4 regions of the Pseudomonas sp. DF5 genome follow, and region 1 is predicted to be linked to each of the others. Evidence: predicted binding sites of a transcription regulator. Region 1 holds the regulator's gene; each other region holds the start of a gene.

The links. The regulator sigma-54, encoded in region 1, starts transcription at its own class of promoters, with help from an activator protein. The targets are predictions, from matches to a motif close to ANTGGCATNNANNTTGCTNT.
Positions count from the first base shown of each region.
Region 2: the regulator sigma-54 is predicted to act here: its motif matches at 2,954-2,973, upstream of AC30D7_RS11795 (CmpA/NrtA family ABC transporter substrate-binding protein).
Region 3: the regulator sigma-54 is predicted to act here: its motif matches at 1,285-1,304, upstream of AC30D7_RS28310 (flagellar basal body rod protein FlgF).
Region 4: the regulator sigma-54 is predicted to act here: its motif matches at 2,275-2,294, upstream of glnK (P-II family nitrogen regulator).

Region 1 covers NZ_JBYVYM010000008.1:25,399-29,534, reverse strand. The annotation lists gene lptC (LPS export ABC transporter periplasmic protein LptC) at 1-546, shown strand, start outside; gene lptA (lipopolysaccharide transport periplasmic protein LptA) at 533-1,081, shown strand; gene lptB (LPS export ABC transporter ATP-binding protein) at 1,081-1,806, shown strand; gene AC30D7_RS09500 (RNA polymerase factor sigma-54) at 1,991-3,484, shown strand; gene hpf (ribosome hibernation-promoting factor, HPF/YfiA family) at 3,559-3,867, shown strand; gene ptsN (PTS IIA-like nitrogen regulatory protein PtsN) at 3,880-4,136, shown strand, end outside.
Region 2 covers NZ_JBYVYM010000010.1:144,090-148,225, reverse strand. The annotation lists gene AC30D7_RS11805 (nitrate/nitrite transporter) at 1-718, opposite strand, end outside; gene AC30D7_RS11800 (ANTAR domain-containing response regulator) at 1,034-1,609, opposite strand; gene AC30D7_RS11795 (CmpA/NrtA family ABC transporter substrate-binding protein) at 1,625-2,836, opposite strand; gene AC30D7_RS11790 (quinone-dependent dihydroorotate dehydrogenase) at 3,063-4,082, shown strand.
Region 3 covers NZ_JBYVYM010000048.1:9,532-13,667, forward strand. The annotation lists gene AC30D7_RS28305 (sigma-54-dependent transcriptional regulator) at 1-1,021, shown strand, start outside; gene AC30D7_RS28310 (flagellar basal body rod protein FlgF) at 1,359-2,099, shown strand; gene flgG (flagellar basal-body rod protein FlgG) at 2,145-2,930, shown strand; gene flgH (flagellar basal body L-ring protein FlgH) at 2,983-3,678, shown strand; gene AC30D7_RS28325 (flagellar basal body P-ring protein FlgI) at 3,706-4,136, shown strand, end outside.
Region 4 covers NZ_JBYVYM010000001.1:148,980-153,115, forward strand. The annotation lists gene AC30D7_RS00720 (secondary thiamine-phosphate synthase enzyme YjbQ) at 1-145, opposite strand, end outside; gene AC30D7_RS00725 (ammonium transporter) at 359-1,696, opposite strand; gene glnK (P-II family nitrogen regulator) at 1,732-2,070, opposite strand; gene AC30D7_RS00735 (accessory factor UbiK family protein) at 2,487-2,747, shown strand; gene AC30D7_RS00740 (BRO-N domain-containing protein) at 3,206-3,727, shown strand; gene AC30D7_RS00745 (HigA family addiction module antitoxin) at 3,779-4,084, opposite strand.

The DNA of each region.
Region 1 (4,136 bases):
CTGATATTCGGCTGTATCGCGGCACTGTTCGCCGCGGTCGGCTACTGGAACATCAGCCCGGAACGTTTCCTCGACAAGCCAGTGGTCAAGGTCGATGAAAGCGCGATCGACTATTACGCCATCAACGCCCACAGCGTGCAGTACCTGCCGGACGGCAAATTGCAGTATGAAATGACGTCCGACAAGGTCGAACACCTGAAGGCGACGGAAGTGACGTTGCTGTCCAACCCTGACCTGAACATGTTTCGCGGCACCGAATTCCCCTGGCACGTCCAGAGCGATCGCGGCGAAGTCAACCCGGACGGCACCCAGGTCGAGTTGATCGACTCGGTACGTATCACGCGTTTCGACGAAAAAAACCGTAAAACCCTGATTACCACCACCCGTATGACAGTGTTCCCGCAGCAGCAATATGCGCAGACCGATCAACCCGTTAGAATCGACGGCGCCGGCGGTGTATCGACAGGCAACGGAATGAAAGCGTACTTGAAAGAAAGCAGGATACACCTGCTATCGAACGTAAGAGGACAGTATGAGGCTCGTTAAAACTCTCCCTATTTTGCTCGGTCTGAGCGCAGCACTGGGAAGCGTGAGCGCCTGGGCTCTGCCGACCGATCAAGCGCAGCCTATCCGCATTCAGGCCGACGACGCCCAGCTGGACGACAAGAATGGTATTGCCACCTATAAAGGTGACGTGATCATCACTCAGGGCTCGATGAAGGTCACCGGCAACACCGTGACCATCACTCGCACCCCGACTGGCGACATCGACGTGGTGACCTCGGTGGGCAACCTGGCGTACTTCGAGCAATTGCAAACAGCTGGCGACACCAAGCCTGTTCAGGGTTGGGGCGTGACCATCCAATATCACGCCGCGCAAAACCGCGTCGTACTGATCGACAAGGCCAAAGTTGTCGACAAGGACAACAACGTCACCCAGGGCGAAAAAATCGTCTATGACACGGTGAAAAAATTGGCCAGCGCCGGTCGCGCCACGGGCAGCAAGGTCACCGAGGCACGTCCGCGTATCGACATGGTGATCCAGCCGAAAAAGAAAACCGACGAGCAAAAGGCCCAGTAATGGCAACTCTGAAAGCTCAGCATCTGGCCAAGAGCTACAAGAGCCGCCAGGTCGTGCGCGACGTCAGCCTGTCCATCGACAGCGGTCAGATTGTCGGCTTGCTTGGCCCCAACGGCGCAGGCAAGACCACCTGCTTCTACATGATCGTCGGCCTGGTACAGGCCGATCAGGGCCGCGTACTGATCGACGACCTGGACGTCAGCCACCAGCCGATGCACGGTCGCGCAAAGGCCGGTATCGGCTATCTGCCGCAAGAAGCGTCGATCTTCCGCAAGCTGTCGGTGACCGACAACATCATGGCCATCCTCGAGACCCGCAAGGAACTCGACAAGGCCGGTCGCCGCAAAGAGTTGGAAAGCCTGCTGCAGGAATTTCACATTCACCACATCCGTGACAGCCTTGGCATGAGCTTGTCCGGTGGCGAACGCCGTCGCGTGGAAATCGCCCGGGCACTGGCCACCAACCCGAAATTCATCCTCCTCGACGAACCCTTCGCCGGCGTGGACCCGATCTCGGTGGGCGACATCAAGCAGATCATCCACCACCTCAAGGCCAAAGGCATTGGCGTGCTGATCACTGACCACAACGTCCGTGAAACCCTGGACATCTGCGAAACAGCCTACATCGTCAACGATGGCCAGCTGATCGCCGAAGGTGACTCCGCCACCATCCTGGCCAACGAATTGGTCAAGGAAGTGTATCTGGGCCATGAGTTCCGCCTGTAAGCGCTGAGGAGTCTGGCCAGTCGTCAGAGCGCTCATTTCAATAAAAAATCAACAGGTTTTTATTGTTACAGCGCTCTAGGCAAACACTTCAGTTTCAGGCATATAATTTGCTTATGTTTGGCGCTTCGGCGCCCTGTAGTGGATGGCGCATGTGCGCCGGCGAATAAGGTGTTAAGCCCCTGCCATGAAACCATCGCTAGTCTTGAGAATGGGCCAGCAGCTGACGATGACACCGCAGCTGCAACAGGCCATCCGCCTGCTCCAATTGTCGACCCTGGACCTGCAACAGGAAATCCAGGAGGCCCTGGAGTCCAATCCGATGCTCGAACGCCAGGAAGAAGGCGACGACTTCGATAACGCCGACCCCTTGGCCGACAACACCGAACAAAAACCCAACGCCGACATTCAGGAGCCCTCCTACCAGGAAACCGCCCCGACAGTGGATAACCTTGAGGAAGGCGACTGGAACGAGCGCATTCCCAACGAACTGCCTGTCGATACCGCCTGGGAAGACGTCTACCAGACCAGTGCCAGCAGCCTGCCGAGCAACGATGACGACGAGTGGGACTTCACCACCCGTACATCGGCCGGCGAAAGCCTGCAAAGCCATTTGCTCTGGCAACTGAACCTGGCGCCGATGTCCGACACCGATCGCCTGATCGCCGTGACCCTGATCGATTGCATCAATAATCAGGGCTATCTGGACGAAACCCTCGAGGAAATCCTCGATGCCTTCGATCCGGAACTGGATATCGAACTGGACGAAATCGAAGCCGTCCTGCACCGCATTCAGCAATTCGAACCTGCCGGCATCGGCGCCCGCAATCTTGGTGAATGCCTGCTGCTGCAACTGCGCCAACTGCCCGCCAAGACCCCTTGGCTGGCCGAGGCGAAACGCCTGGTCACCGATTACATCGACCTGCTCGGCAGCCGCGACTACAGCCAGCTGATGCGCCGCATGAAGCTCAAGGAAGATGAACTGCGCCAGGTGATCGAACTGGTCCAGAGCCTCAACCCGCGCCCAGGTTCGCAAATCGAGTCTACCGAAGCCGAATACGTCGTTCCCGACGTGATCGTGCGCAAGGACAACGAGCGCTGGCTGGTGGAATTGAACCAGGAGTCGGTGCCACGCCTGCGAGTCAACGCCCAATACGCCGGCTTCGTACGCCGCGCCGATACCAGCGCCGATAACACCTTCATGCGTAATCAGTTGCAGGAGGCTCGCTGGTTCATCAAGAGCCTGCAAAGCCGCAACGAAACCCTGATGAAAGTCGCCACCCAGATCGTCGAGCATCAACGCGGCTTCCTGGAGTACGGCGACGAGGCCATGAAGCCGTTGGTGCTGCATGACATCGCCGAAGCGGTGGGCATGCACGAATCGACGATTTCACGGGTAACCACGCAAAAATTCATGCATACCCCACGGGGCATCTATGAACTGAAATACTTTTTTTCCAGCCACGTCAGCACCTCCGAAGGCGGTGAATGCTCGTCCACGGCGATCCGCGCGATCATCAAAAAACTGGTTGCCGCGGAAAATCAGAAAAAGCCGTTGAGTGACAGCAAGATCGCTGGTTTACTGGAGGCACAAGGCATTCAGGTGGCTCGCCGCACCGTCGCCAAGTACCGCGAATCCCTCGGGATCGCGCCTTCGAGCGAACGTAAGCGGTTGATGTAGAGCCACGCCACAGCGTTCCAGTGGTAGATCATCTGATCTACCGCTTTATGCACTGGCAACGAAGGAGAAGCTGTATGCAAGTCAACATCAGTGGACACCAACTGGAAGTGACCGAACCTCTTCGCACCTACATCGGCGAAAAACTCGAACGATTAGAGAGGCATTTCGACAAGATCACCAACGTGCAGGTCACGATGACGGTCGAGAAGCTCAAGCAGAAAATCGAAGCCACGCTGCATATTCCCGGCAATGAAGTGGTCGCTAACGCGGAACATACCGATATGTACGCAGCGATCGACGCACTGACCGACAAGCTGGATAAACAACTCAAAAAGCATAAGGAAAAGACCCAGAGCCTCCTCCAGGGCGCGACCGGTCGTTGACACTCCCAACCCATGATCCGACTTGAAAGCATCCTGACCCCCGGCCGTTCCCTGGTGAACGTGCCGGGCGGCAGTAAAAAGAAAGCCCTCGAGCAAATTGCCAACCTCATCCATCGCGAAGTGCCGGATCTGGCCATGCAGGATGTCTTCGAGAGTCTGGTCGCCCGTGAAAAACTCGGTTCCACCGGTTTTGGCAACGGTATCGCCATCCCCCACTGCCGTCTCAAGGGCTGCGAATCGCCCATCAGTGCCTTGATGCACCTGGACGC
Region 2 (4,136 bases), on a different contig from region 1:
ACTGGTCGTTGAAGTAGCCGGGCAGGGCGCTGGCCAGGCCGATGAAGCCGCCGAAGGTCACGCTGTAGAAAAACATGAACCACCAGCTGTCGCGGTCACCCAGAGCCTTGAGGTAGTCGGCCATGGACTTGGCTTTCGGCCGCTCAGGGGCATTCTTGGCCAGCCAGGCGAAGACGATCAGGGTCAGGATCAACGGAATCAGGGCGAAGCCGAACACGTTGCTCCAGCCATACGCGGCGGCCAGCACCGGGGCGATCAGGGCGGCGAGCACGGTGCCCGAGTTACCGGCACCGGCGATGCCCATGGCTTTGCCTTGGTGCTGCGGCGGATACCATTGCGAGGCCAGCGGCAGGGCGACGGCGAAGGACGCACCGGCCATGCCGAGGAACAGGCCCAGCAACAGCGCCTGCTCGTAGCTGTGGATGCCGACTTTCCAGGCAACGAGCAGGGCGCTGATGACGATTATCTGGCCGATGATCCCGGCGGTTTTTGGCGACAGGCGATCAGCCAGCAGGCCCATCGCAAAGCGCAGTACGGCACCGGCCAGAATCGGCGTGGCCACCACCAGCCCGCGCTGTTGGGTGGTCAGGTGCAGGTCAGCGGCGATCTGCACTGCCAGAGGGCCGAGCAGGTACCAGACCATGAAGCTCAGATCGAAATAGAGGAAGGCTGCGAACAGTGTCGGGGTATGGCCGGATTTCCAGAAGCTTGAATTCATCGCGCACCTCAGCTGTCAGGCGTATCAAGAAGGAGTCATGAGCTTGCAGGTGGGGCGCCTCAACGGCCGCACCACCAGCCCCGGTCTCTGGGGCCAAAACGTAAAAACGCCGCTACCTGATCCGCCAGGGGGCGAATGAGGTGAGCGACGTCTTTGTCGTAGGTGGGGCAACCGCCGTTGGTTACCTTGCAGGGATTACTTAGCGAGATCTGTGCCAACAAGGGAGACCGAGTCGCGGCCTTCGCGGACAAGCCTTGCTCCTACAGGTATTGTGCTTGCACTTGTAGGAGCGAGGCTTGCCCGCGAAGGCGGCCTTCAGCCAAGCAACTCACTCATGGCAATGATCTGCTCCGCCACCTGTATCAGCTTCTGCTGGCGGCTCATGGCCTGGCGGCGCATCAGGGTGTAGGCCTCTTCTTCGTTGCAGTCCTTCATCTTCATCAGCAGCCCCTTGGCCAGCTCAATGCGCTTGCGTTCGGCCAGTTGCTGGTCGCGGGCGTGCAGTTGGGCGCGCAGGGCCTGGTCGCTTTCAAAGCGCGCCATGGCCACATCGAGAATCGGCTGCAAGCGTTGTGCGTGAATGCCTTCGACGATGTAGGCACTGACGCCAGACTTGATCGCCTGACGCATCACGTCAGGGTCGTGCTCGTCGGTGAACATCACGATCGGCCGTGGTTGATCACGGGTCACCAGCACCACTTGTTCCATCACATCGCGGCTCGGTGACTCGGTATCGATCAGGATCACGTCCGGACGCACCGTTTCGACGCGCGCGGGCAGGTCGATGGTCAGGCCAGACTCGTCGATGACCTCGAACCCGGCTTCGGTCAGAGCCGCCTTCAGACGCCCGACTTTTTTTGCGGTGTCATTGATCAGCAGGATACGCAACATATTCGCAGGCTCCTGTCAGCGGCTGGCGAGAAGGGGAGCGCTGTCGCTCATGGCGTGCAGCGTAAAACTGCGGGCATAGCCGGCCGGGTCCGAACCGTCCCAGATCTTGCCGTCGATCAGTTGACTGCTGCGCATTTCCTGACCACGGGCGGGCACACCGACAGCACTGGCGGCCTCTCGGTATAAGTCTAGTTGCTGAACCTGGCGGGCCACGCCGAGGTAATCCGGGTCGTCGCGCAATAAACCCCAGCGGCGGAACTGGGTCATGAACCACATGCCGTCGGACAGATACGGCAGATTGACCTCGCCGTCACTGTGGAAACGCACCGCGTGCGGGTCTTGCCAGCGATTGCCCAGGCCGTCGGCGTAGTCACCGAGCAAGCGCGGTTCGATGCAATCGAGCGGGGCATCGAGGTATTCGGGGGCGCTCAACAGTTGCGCGGTGCTGCGGCGATTCTCGCGGCTGGCTTCGATGAACCGGCTGGCCTCGAGGATCGCCATCACCAGGGCCCGGGCGGTATTGGGGTATTGCTCGACGAAGGCGCGGGTGCAGCCAAGGACTTTTTCCGGGTGATCGGGCCAGATGTTCTGGGTGGTGGCCAGGGTGAACCCGAGATTCTGCTGCACCGCACTGGCGGCCCACGGTTCGCCGACGCAGAACCCGTCGATGCGCCCGGCTTGCAGGTGCGCGACCATTTGCGGCGGGGGCACCACCACGCTGTCGACATCCTGCAACGGATGAATGCCCTGGCTCGCCAGCCAGTAATACAGCCACATGGCATGGGTGCCCGTGGGAAATGTCTGGGCGAAGGTCAGTTTTGGGCGACTTTGGTGCACATGGTGGTCCAGTGCTTCAGGACTGGTCACGCCCTGGGCCTGCAAGCCGTGGGAGAGGTTGATGCTCTGGCCATTCTGGTTCAGGCCCATGAGCACAGCCATGTCGGTGGACGCTACGCCGCCGATACCCAGGTGCACGGCGTAGATCAGGCCGTACAGGCTATGGGCGGCGTCGAGTTCGCCGCTGACCAGTTTGTCCCGCAGGTTGGCCCAGGACGACTGGCGCTTGAGGGTCAGGGTCAGGCCGTAAGGCTGGGCGAAGCCCTGGGTGGCGGCCACCACCACCGAGGCGCAGTCGCTCAAGGCCATGAAGCCGAGGTTGATTTCGGATTTTTCCGGGGCATCGCTGCCGTTGACCCAGGCCAGTGGGCCGGCTGATGGTTCATTCATCGATTTGCACCTTCCAAAAAAAACGTCGCCCCATGGCCTCTGCGCGAGCAGAGCCGGTGACGACGCCATTGTCCTGCCACTCATTCCGTCGTTGGCATGAGTGCTGATGAAAATGTTGGTGCAAGGCATATGCCATCGCTGGCTGATTTTGTCGTGCGCCTCGCCTGTGGACTCGATGCGCGGCTATAATCGCCGCCTCTCATCGCCACCCGAGTCAAGCCTGCCCATGTACACCCTGGCCCGTCAGCTGCTGTTCAAACTTTCCCCGGAAACCTCCCACGATCTGTCCCTGGACCTGATCGGCGCGGGCGGGCGTTTGGGCCTCAACGGCTTGCTGTGCAAGGCGCCGGCGAAAATGCCGGTGACGGTCATGGGCCTGGAGTTCCCGAACCCGGTGGGTCTGGCGGCCGGTCTGGACAAGAACGGCGCGGCGATCGACGGATTTGCCCAACTGGGTTTCGGTTTCGTCGAAATCGGCACCATTACCCCGCGTCCGCAGCCGGGTAATCCGAAACCACGGATTTTCCGCTTGCCGGAGGCCGAGGCGATCATCAACCGCATGGGCTTCAACAATCTTGGCGTCGATCACTTGCTCGCTCGCGTGGCGGCGGCCAAGTACAAGGGTGTGCTGGGCATCAACATCGGCAAGAACTTCGATACGCCGGTCGAGCGTGCGGTGGACGATTACCTGATCTGCCTGGACAAGGTTTACGCCCACGCCAGCTACGTGACCGTCAACGTCAGCTCGCCGAATACGCCGGGCCTGCGCAGCCTGCAATTCGGCGACTCGCTCAAGCAATTGCTCGCCGACCTGGCCACGCGCCGGGCGGAACTGGCCTTGCGCCACGGCAAACATGTACCGCTGGCGATCAAGATCGCGCCGGACATGACCGACGAAGAAACCGCGCAGGTGGCCCAGGCACTGATCGAAACCGGGATGGATGCGGTGATCGCCACCAACACCACCCTGAGCCGCGTCGGTGTCGAAGGCCTGGAGCACGGTGACGAGGCGGGCGGTTTGTCTGGCGCACCGGTTCGCGACAAGAGCACCCACACCGTGAAGGTGCTGGCGGCAGAACTGGCCGGTCGCTTGCCGATCATCGCCGTGGGCGGTATCACCGAAGGCAAGCACGCGGCTGAGAAAATCGCCGCGGGTGCGAGCCTGGTGCAGATCTATTCGGGCTTTATCTATAAAGGCCCGGCACTGATTCGTGAATCGGTAGACGCCATCGCTGCGCTGCGCTGAAGGCAGTGTAGGGATCTTGTGCTGAGGGCTTTTGTGGCGAGGGGGCTTGCCCCC
Region 3 (4,136 bases), on a different contig from region 1:
GTTGACGCTGCACCGGGCGGATCGCGTGGGTGAGCGCATTTATAACGTGCGCAAGCAGGAGCTGCGCGGCTTCGACAGCATTTTCCAAAGCTCGAAAGTGATGGCGGCGGTGGTTCGCGAAGCGCGGCGCATGGCACCGCTGGATGCGCCGCTATTGATCGAAGGCGAAACCGGCACCGGCAAAGAGTTGTTGGCGCGGGCCTGTCACCTGGCGAGCCCGCGCGGGCAATCACCGCTGATGGCGCTCAACTGCGCCGGCCTGCCAGAGTCCATGGCCGAGACCGAATTGTTCGGCTACGGCCCCGGCGCCTTCGAAGGGGCGCGGGCCGAAGGCAAGCTCGGGCTCCTGGAGCTGACGGCGGGCGGTACGTTGTTTCTCGATGGCGTCGGCGAAATGAGCCCGCGCTTGCAGGTGAAATTACTGCGCTTTCTGCAGGACGGTTGCTTCCGTCGTGTCGGCAGCGATGAAGAGGTCTATCTGGATGTGCGGGTGATCTGCGCGACTCAGGTGGACTTGTCCGAGCTGTGTGCTCGCGGTGAATTTCGCCAGGACTTGTACCACCGCTTGAACGTGCTCTCGTTGCACATCCCGCCACTGCGCGAATGCCTCGACGGACTGGCGCCGCTGGTGGAGCACTTCCTCGATCAGGCCAGCCGACAGATCGGTTGCCCACTGCCGAAGCTGGCGCCGGCGGCGATGGAACGACTCAGTCACTATCACTGGCCGGGTAACGTGCGGCAGTTGGAGAACGTGCTGTTTCAGGCGGTTTCCCTGTGCGAAGGCGGCACCGTCAAAGCCGAGCACATTCGTCTGCCGGACTACGGCGTGCGTCAGCCGCTTGGCGACTTCTCCCTCGAGGGTGGGCTGGACGAGATTGTCGGGCGCTTCGAGAAAGCGGTGTTGGAGCGCTTGTATTCCGAGTATCCGAGCAGTCGGCAACTGGGCAAGCGTTTGGGGGTTTCCCACACCACCATTGCTAACAAGCTGCGCGAGTATGAGGTCGGCAAGACCGAGTCATAACAGGCATATGCGGTGTTTGTGCTGGCCTCTTCGCGGGCAAGCCCGCTCCCACAGGTTTCTTTGTTGGTCACAAATACTGGGTTCACCGAAGATCCCTGTGGGAGCGGGCTTGCCCGCGAATAGGCCAGCACTGCCAGCACCTCGGTCAAGCCTTGCCACCAACCGGCATGACACCGCCGGTTTTTCGTCTTCGATACATTCCCTCAATCCCCTCTAAATCCCTCAAGTCCTTTGTTTGCCGGGCCCGGCGCCGCCAGAAAAAAGTTGGTCTGCAAATTGCTTATGGCTCAGCAGTACAGCGGTGGGCGGCAAACGTCCGGCATGCAGAGGAAAGAGTGTGGACAAGTACCTTTATGTGGCAATGACCGGCGCCAGCCAGAATGCACTGGCGCAGAAGGCTCATGCCAACAACCTGGCGAACATCTCTACCAATGGTTTTCAGAAGGACCTGGAGCAGGCCCGTTCGATGCCGGTGTTTGGTGACAGCTTTCCGGCGCGTGCGTTTGCCATGAGCGAACGTCCGGCTACCGACTTCTCCCCGGGCGCCCTGGTGCAAACCGGTCGCGACCTCGATGTCGCGGTGCAAGGCAACGGCTGGATCGCCGTGCAAAACCCCGATGGCGGTGAAAGCTACGTACGCACCGGCAGCCTGAACGTTGACGCGCTGGGCGTACTGCGCGCCGGCAACGGCATGCCGGTGATGGGCAATGGCGGGCCGATTGCCGTGCCGCCCGAGCAGCAGATCGAAGTCGGCGAAGACGGCACCGTCAGCATCCGTGCGATGGGCGAGGGCCCGCGGGTAATGGCCGAAGTCGACCGCATCAAGCTGGTCAACCCGGACTTCAAGAACATGACCAAAGGCCTGGACGGTTCGATCCACACCAAGGACGGCAAGCCGGCGCAAGCCGATGCCGGCGTCAAACTGGTGTCTGGGTTTCTCGAGTCGAGCAACGTCAATGCCGTGGAAGAAATGACTTCGGTACTGGCGCTGGCCAAGCAGTTCGAACTGCACATCAAGATGATGAACACCGCCAAAGACGATGACCAGGCCATGGCTCGGGTCTTGCAGATCAGCTAATTATCAGAACGTCGCGCCGTAAAACAGGCGCACGAGGAGAAACGAATGCTTCCGGCTCTATGGGTTGCCAAAACAGGTCTGTCCGCCCAGGACACCAACCTCACCACCATTTCCAACAACCTGGCGAACGTATCGACCACGGGTTTCAAACGTGACCGCGCCGAGTTCCAGGACTTGCTGTATCAGATCAAACGCCAGCCAGGCGCCCAGTCGACCCAGGACAGCGAACTGCCGTCGGGCTTGCAAGTCGGTACCGGCGTGCGCATCGTCGGCACCCAGAAAAACTTCACCGCCGGCAGCCTGCAAACCACCGAGCAGCCACTGGACATGGCCATCGACGGTCGCGGTTTCTTCCAGATCCTGCAGCCCGATGGCACCACGTCCTACACCCGTGACGGTACCTTCCACCTCGATTCCAACGGCCAGATCGTCAACGCCAGCGGCTTTGCCCTGGAGCCGGCCATTGTCATCCCGAACAACGCCCAGACCTTCACTGTCGGCCGTGACGGCACCGTGTCCATCACCGTTGCCGGCAACCCCGCCTCCCAGGTGATCGGCAACCTGCAAACCGCCGACTTCATCAACCCGGCCGGTCTGCAAGCGGTGGGTAACAACCTGTTCCTGGAAACCGCTGCCAGTGGCGCGCCGCAAATCGGCACTCCGGGTCTGGCCGGTTTCGGCACCACGCTGCAGAACACCCTGGAAACGTCCAACGTCAGCACCGTTGAAGAGATGGTCAACATGATCACCACTCAGCGCGCCTACGAGATGAACTCCAAAGTGATCTCCACCGCCGACCAGATGCTCTCGTTCGTAACGCAGAATCTGTAATCAAGTCTATGAGGCGGCCATGAGGTCGCCTGCAACACCGTGAGGTAGGGTCATGAATCGCTTCGTATCTGTTCTGGCACTGAGTGGGGTCGCCGCGCTGGCGGGGTGCGTCGGTCCGACGCCAAAGCCCAATGACCCTTACTACGCCCCGGTGTTGCCGCGCACACCGCTGCCGGCTGCCGCCAATAATGGCTCGATCTACCAGGCCGGTTTCGAACAGAACCTGTACAGCGACCGCAAGGCATTCCGGGTAGGTGACATCATCACCATCACCCTGAACGAGCGCACCCAGGCGAGCAAGAACGCCAACTCGCAGATCGACAAGACCAGCGACACCAGCGTCGGTCTGACCTCGTTGTTTGGCTCCAGCCTGACCACCAACAACCCGATCGGTGGCAACGACCTGAGCCTGAACGCCGGCTACAAAGCTGATCGCGCAACCAAAGGCGACAGCAAGACCGGCCAAAGCAACAGCCTGACCGGTTCGATCACTGTGACCGTCGCCGACGTGTTGCCCAACGGCATCATCGCCGTGCGCGGCGAGAAGTGGCTGACCCTCAACACCGGTGATGAACTGGTGCGGATTGCAGGCCTCGTTCGTGCCGATGACATCGCCACCGATAACACCGTGTCGTCGACCCGCGTCGCCGATGCACGCATCACCTATTCGGGCACCGGTGCGTTTGCCGATGCGAGTCAGCCAGGCTGGTTCGACCGTTTCTTCCTCAGCCCGCTGTTCCCTTTCTAGGTGGCTACGTTGAATCTTAAACACCTGATGGTGGGCGCCCTGTTGCTGATGGCGGCCTTCGATGCTCAAGCTGAACGACTGAAGGACATCGCCAGTATTTCCGGCGTGCGTTCCAACCAATTGATCGGCTACGGCCTGGTGGTCGGGCTTAACGGCACCGGCGACCAGACGACCCAGACCCCGTTCACCCTGCAGACCTTCAACAACATGCTCTCGCAGTTCGGCATCAAGGTGCCGGCGGGTTCCGGCAACGTGCAATTGAAGAACGTCGCGGCCGTGTCGATCAGCGCCGATTTACCAGCGTTCGCCAAGCCAGGTCAGCAGATAGACATCACCGTAGCGTCCATCGGCAACTCCAAGAGCCTGCGCGGTGGCACCTTGCTGTTGACGCCGCTCAAAGGTATCGATGGCAACGTTTACGCCGTGGCTCAGGGCAACCTGGTGGTCGGCGGTTTCGA
Region 4 (4,136 bases), on a different contig from region 1:
ACGACGCCGAGGTATGCTGCAGCCACAAATGCAACAGACCGACCCGACACGCCTTGAGTTCAGGCAAGCCGGCGAGTAACTCATCCGTTACCAGATGAAAGCCCCGAGGCCGTGCCCGCAGGGTTATCAGAGTCTGTTGCCACATACAGTTCTCCGCACGTTCGGGGCGCATTCTAGCGCGCTCTGGGAAAAAACAAAGACCCTAATATTCCTTCAATCGTGTAAGCCATTGGCCGTAGAAAAACACCCGTTATAAACGTCCCTGAACGTGTATGAAAAAACCTTTCAGCCTTTCCTTCACTGACAAATCCCAGACAAAAAAATGCCCGGCAAGCCGGGCAATTTTTTACGGGCGTGCTTACAAGTTGTAGCCCCGTTCGTTGTGCAGCGCCAGATCGATACCGACTGCTTCTTCTTCCTCGGTGATACGCAGCCCCATGACAGCGTCCAGAACCTTGAGGATGATGAAGGTGACGATCGCGGTGTAGATCACCGTGAAGCCCACGCCTTTGCACTGAATCCAGACTTGAGCCGCGATGTCGGTAACGGTGCCGAAGCCACCCAGGGACGGTGCCGCGAACACACCCGTCAGGATCGCGCCGAGGATACCGCCGATACCGTGCACGCCGAAGGCGTCGAGGGAGTCGTCGTAACCCATTTTGCGTTTCAGAGTCGTGGCACAGAAGAAGCACACCACGCCTGCCGCCAGACCGATGATCATCGAGCCCATCGGGCCAACGGTACCCGCCGCCGGAGTGATCGCAACCAGACCGGCCACCACACCCGAAGCGATACCCAATGCGCTAGGTTTGCCGTGGGTCAGCCACTCGGCGAACATCCAGCCCAGGGCTGCGGCGGCGGTGGCGATCTGAGTCACCAGCATGGCCATGCCGGCAGTGCCGTTGGCGGCCGCAGCGGAACCGGCGTTGAAACCGAACCAGCCGACCCACAACATCGCAGCACCCATCAAGGTGTAACCAAGGTTGTGCGGCGCCATTGGGGTGGTTGGGAAGCCTTTACGCTTGCCCAGTACCAGACAGGCAATCAGCCCGGCTACACCGGCGTTGATGTGCACCACGGTGCCGCCTGCGAAGTCGAGCACGCCCCAGTCGCCCAACAGCGAACCCGGACCGCTCCAGACCATGTGCGCAATTGGCGCGTAAACCAGGGTGAACCAGATCCCCATGAACACCAGCATTGCGGAGAACTTCATCCGCTCGGCGAAAGCACCGACGATCAACGCAGGGGTGATGATGGCGAAGGTCATCTGATAGGTGACAAATACCGCCTCGGGGAACAGCGCCGCGGGGCCGGTAATACTGGCAGGCGTGATGCCGGCGAGGAACGCCTTGGCGAAGCTGCCGACGAACGAATTGAGGTTGACGACGTTGGCTTCCATACCCGTTGTGTCAAACGCCATGCTGTAGCCGTAAAGGAACCACAGGATGGTGACCAGGCCGGTAATGGCGAAGCATTGCATCATCAACGAAAGAACGTTTTTGGAACGAACCATGCCGCCGTAGAACAGCGCGAGGCCGGGAATGGTCATGAACAGCACCAGGGCTGTCGAGGTCATCATCCAGGCGGTGTCGCCGGAGTTTAGGACTGGAGGAGCCACCGGATCTGCCGCCATGGCCAAGCCAGGCATTACGATGGACAACAGGGCTCCTAGCCCTGCGAATTTACGCAGAGTCATTTTGTTTTCTCCTGGGGCGTTGGGTTTGTGGCGGCTTAGATTGCGTCGGTATCGGTTTCGCCGGTACGGATGCGAATCGCCTGTTCCAGATTGACCACGAAGATCTTGCCGTCACCGATCTTGCCGGTGTTGGCGGCCTTGGTTATCGCCTCGATAACCCGGTCCAGATCCTTGTCGTCAATGGCGACATCGATCTTCACCTTAGGCAGAAAATCGACCACGTACTCCGCGCCGCGATACAGCTCGGTGTGACCCTTCTGCCGACCGAAGCCTTTGACTTCAGTAACGGTAATGCCCTGCACGCCGATCTCGGACAGCGACTCGCGCACGTCGTCCAGTTTGAACGGCTTGATGATGGCAGTGACTAGCTTCATGAAAACTCTCTCCCGAATTGGTGGACTTGCCCCAGGAAAACAAACCCGACTCAAGTCTAAGCGCAGTGCCTGGCTTTGTAACGCATCGTCGGCTTTACCTGCCCGTCCGACGCCAGCTAACCACTCCGCACGAAACTTCCCCCGTTCCGCTTGGCGCACTGCATTCGTCACAGCGACTGCATCAGTGCATGGGTCACCAGCGACTAAGCAGAAAGCTTGCCATCTATCCAAAACCCATTGATTTCAAGCCCTTGGCCGCTGCCACAAGCCCTTCCAGTCGATTGGCGCAACGGTTACGCACAACAACAGTGCGCGGCCGTCCACTCGCATGCGCGAAAAGCGTGCATCCCAGCCGCCGAGATTGACTATAGACACTGCGTGGTACACTGCCCGCCATTGTTGACAGGACATTTCCCATGCTCGCGCCCAAAGACTTCCTCGACGCCCTTAGCGGCACCGCTTCCCGCCTCTTCAGCGGCGACACCCCACTGCCGAAAAGCGAAATCGAAAGCCAGTTCAAGGCCCTGCTGCAGAGCGGCTTCAGCAAGCTGGACTTGGTGAGCCGTGAAGAATTCGACAGCCAGATGGTTGTGCTGGCGCGGACCCGCGCCCGGTTGGAGAGCTTGGAGGCGAAAGTGGCGGAGCTGGAAGCGAAGCTCAATCCACCTGCCGAGTAACGTACTGACTCTTCTGTGAAATGCATTCCCTGTGGGAGCGGGCTTGCTCGCGAATGAGGGCGCCTCGGTCTACCAGCCCTCCCATACTGGACAGACCACCTTTGTAGGAGCTGTCGAAGGCTGCGATCTTTTGATCCTTAGCCTCGCAAACATCCCGGCAACGTCCTACAAAGAACACCACCGCCGTCCGATTGCGTCGTAAGGCCTCCAGTTTCTATGCTCATCCCCAGCTGAATGTTCAGCTCTGGGTTTGGCGACCCGGAAGACCCCGACGCACCGCGACCACATTCGACCGAGGAATTTGTTCCCATCTCGAATTATGGCGGCTATGCGTGGGAGACCTTCGGGTCTGCCGGTTTTCGGGCGTCACCGGTTCGCCAACCCGCGCATGGCTGCCACCTTTTTCGTTTGGCGACGATCAGAGGCAGTTTTCTTCATTTGATCCCGAGAACTGCACCATGGACGAAAACTATCTAATCCCCCACATCTTCACCCGCCACAAACTCCACCTCCACGCCCTCCTCCTCGAAAACCAAGCCTGGTTCAGCGCCCGCGACCTCGGCCGATTGCTCCGCCTCTTCCTCGACGAACGAGCGCTACGCAAACTCGATCCCGACCAACACCAGAATCTGCAAATGCTCATCCACGGCACTGTAGAAAACACACTGCTGATCAGCGAATCCGGCGTCTACGCATTACTGGTCTACCACTACTGCCCCGAATACCGAGGCCTGCGCGAATGGCTGACCCACGACGTAGTACCAGCCCTCAGAGACGCCCAACAACCCACCTCAACCGAACGCCCGATTCTGAGCCTGCTCAATTGGCCGCAGATGTCGTTGAGTTTGCTGCACTGGAATAACCAGCCGTGGATTCGGTTGCAGGATGTTCCGCAACTGCTGCCGAATGAGGAGCGACCGCGAAGTATGGTCAATGCTCCGTGGTGGAAGCGTGCGTCACAAATACTCCAGGCATTCTGAACGACAAAAAACCCCACGTTTATCGCGTGGGGTTCGTTCAGGAACAGAGGTTCAGGCGCAGTGCGGGAGCCGCTCAACCTGATCCCGGATCGCAGCCCCTCGTTCGATCTCGGCTTTTCGCAAATCGTATGTCGATTGCAGGTTCAGCCAAAACTCGGGAGTCGTGTCCAGGCAGATAGATAGCCTTAGAGCCATATCGGCACTGACACCTCGACGCTGAAGTACGATGTCGTTCACCGTAGGCGTCGAAACGCTCAACGCTCTGGCCAAGGCTGCAGCCGTAAGGCTCAGAGGCTCCAGGTATTCCTCTTTGAGGATCTCGCCAGGGTGAACCGGGCGCATACCATTCTTAGTCATTACTCACCTCAGTGATAATCGACGATTTCGACATTCTCTGGTCCGTTAAGAC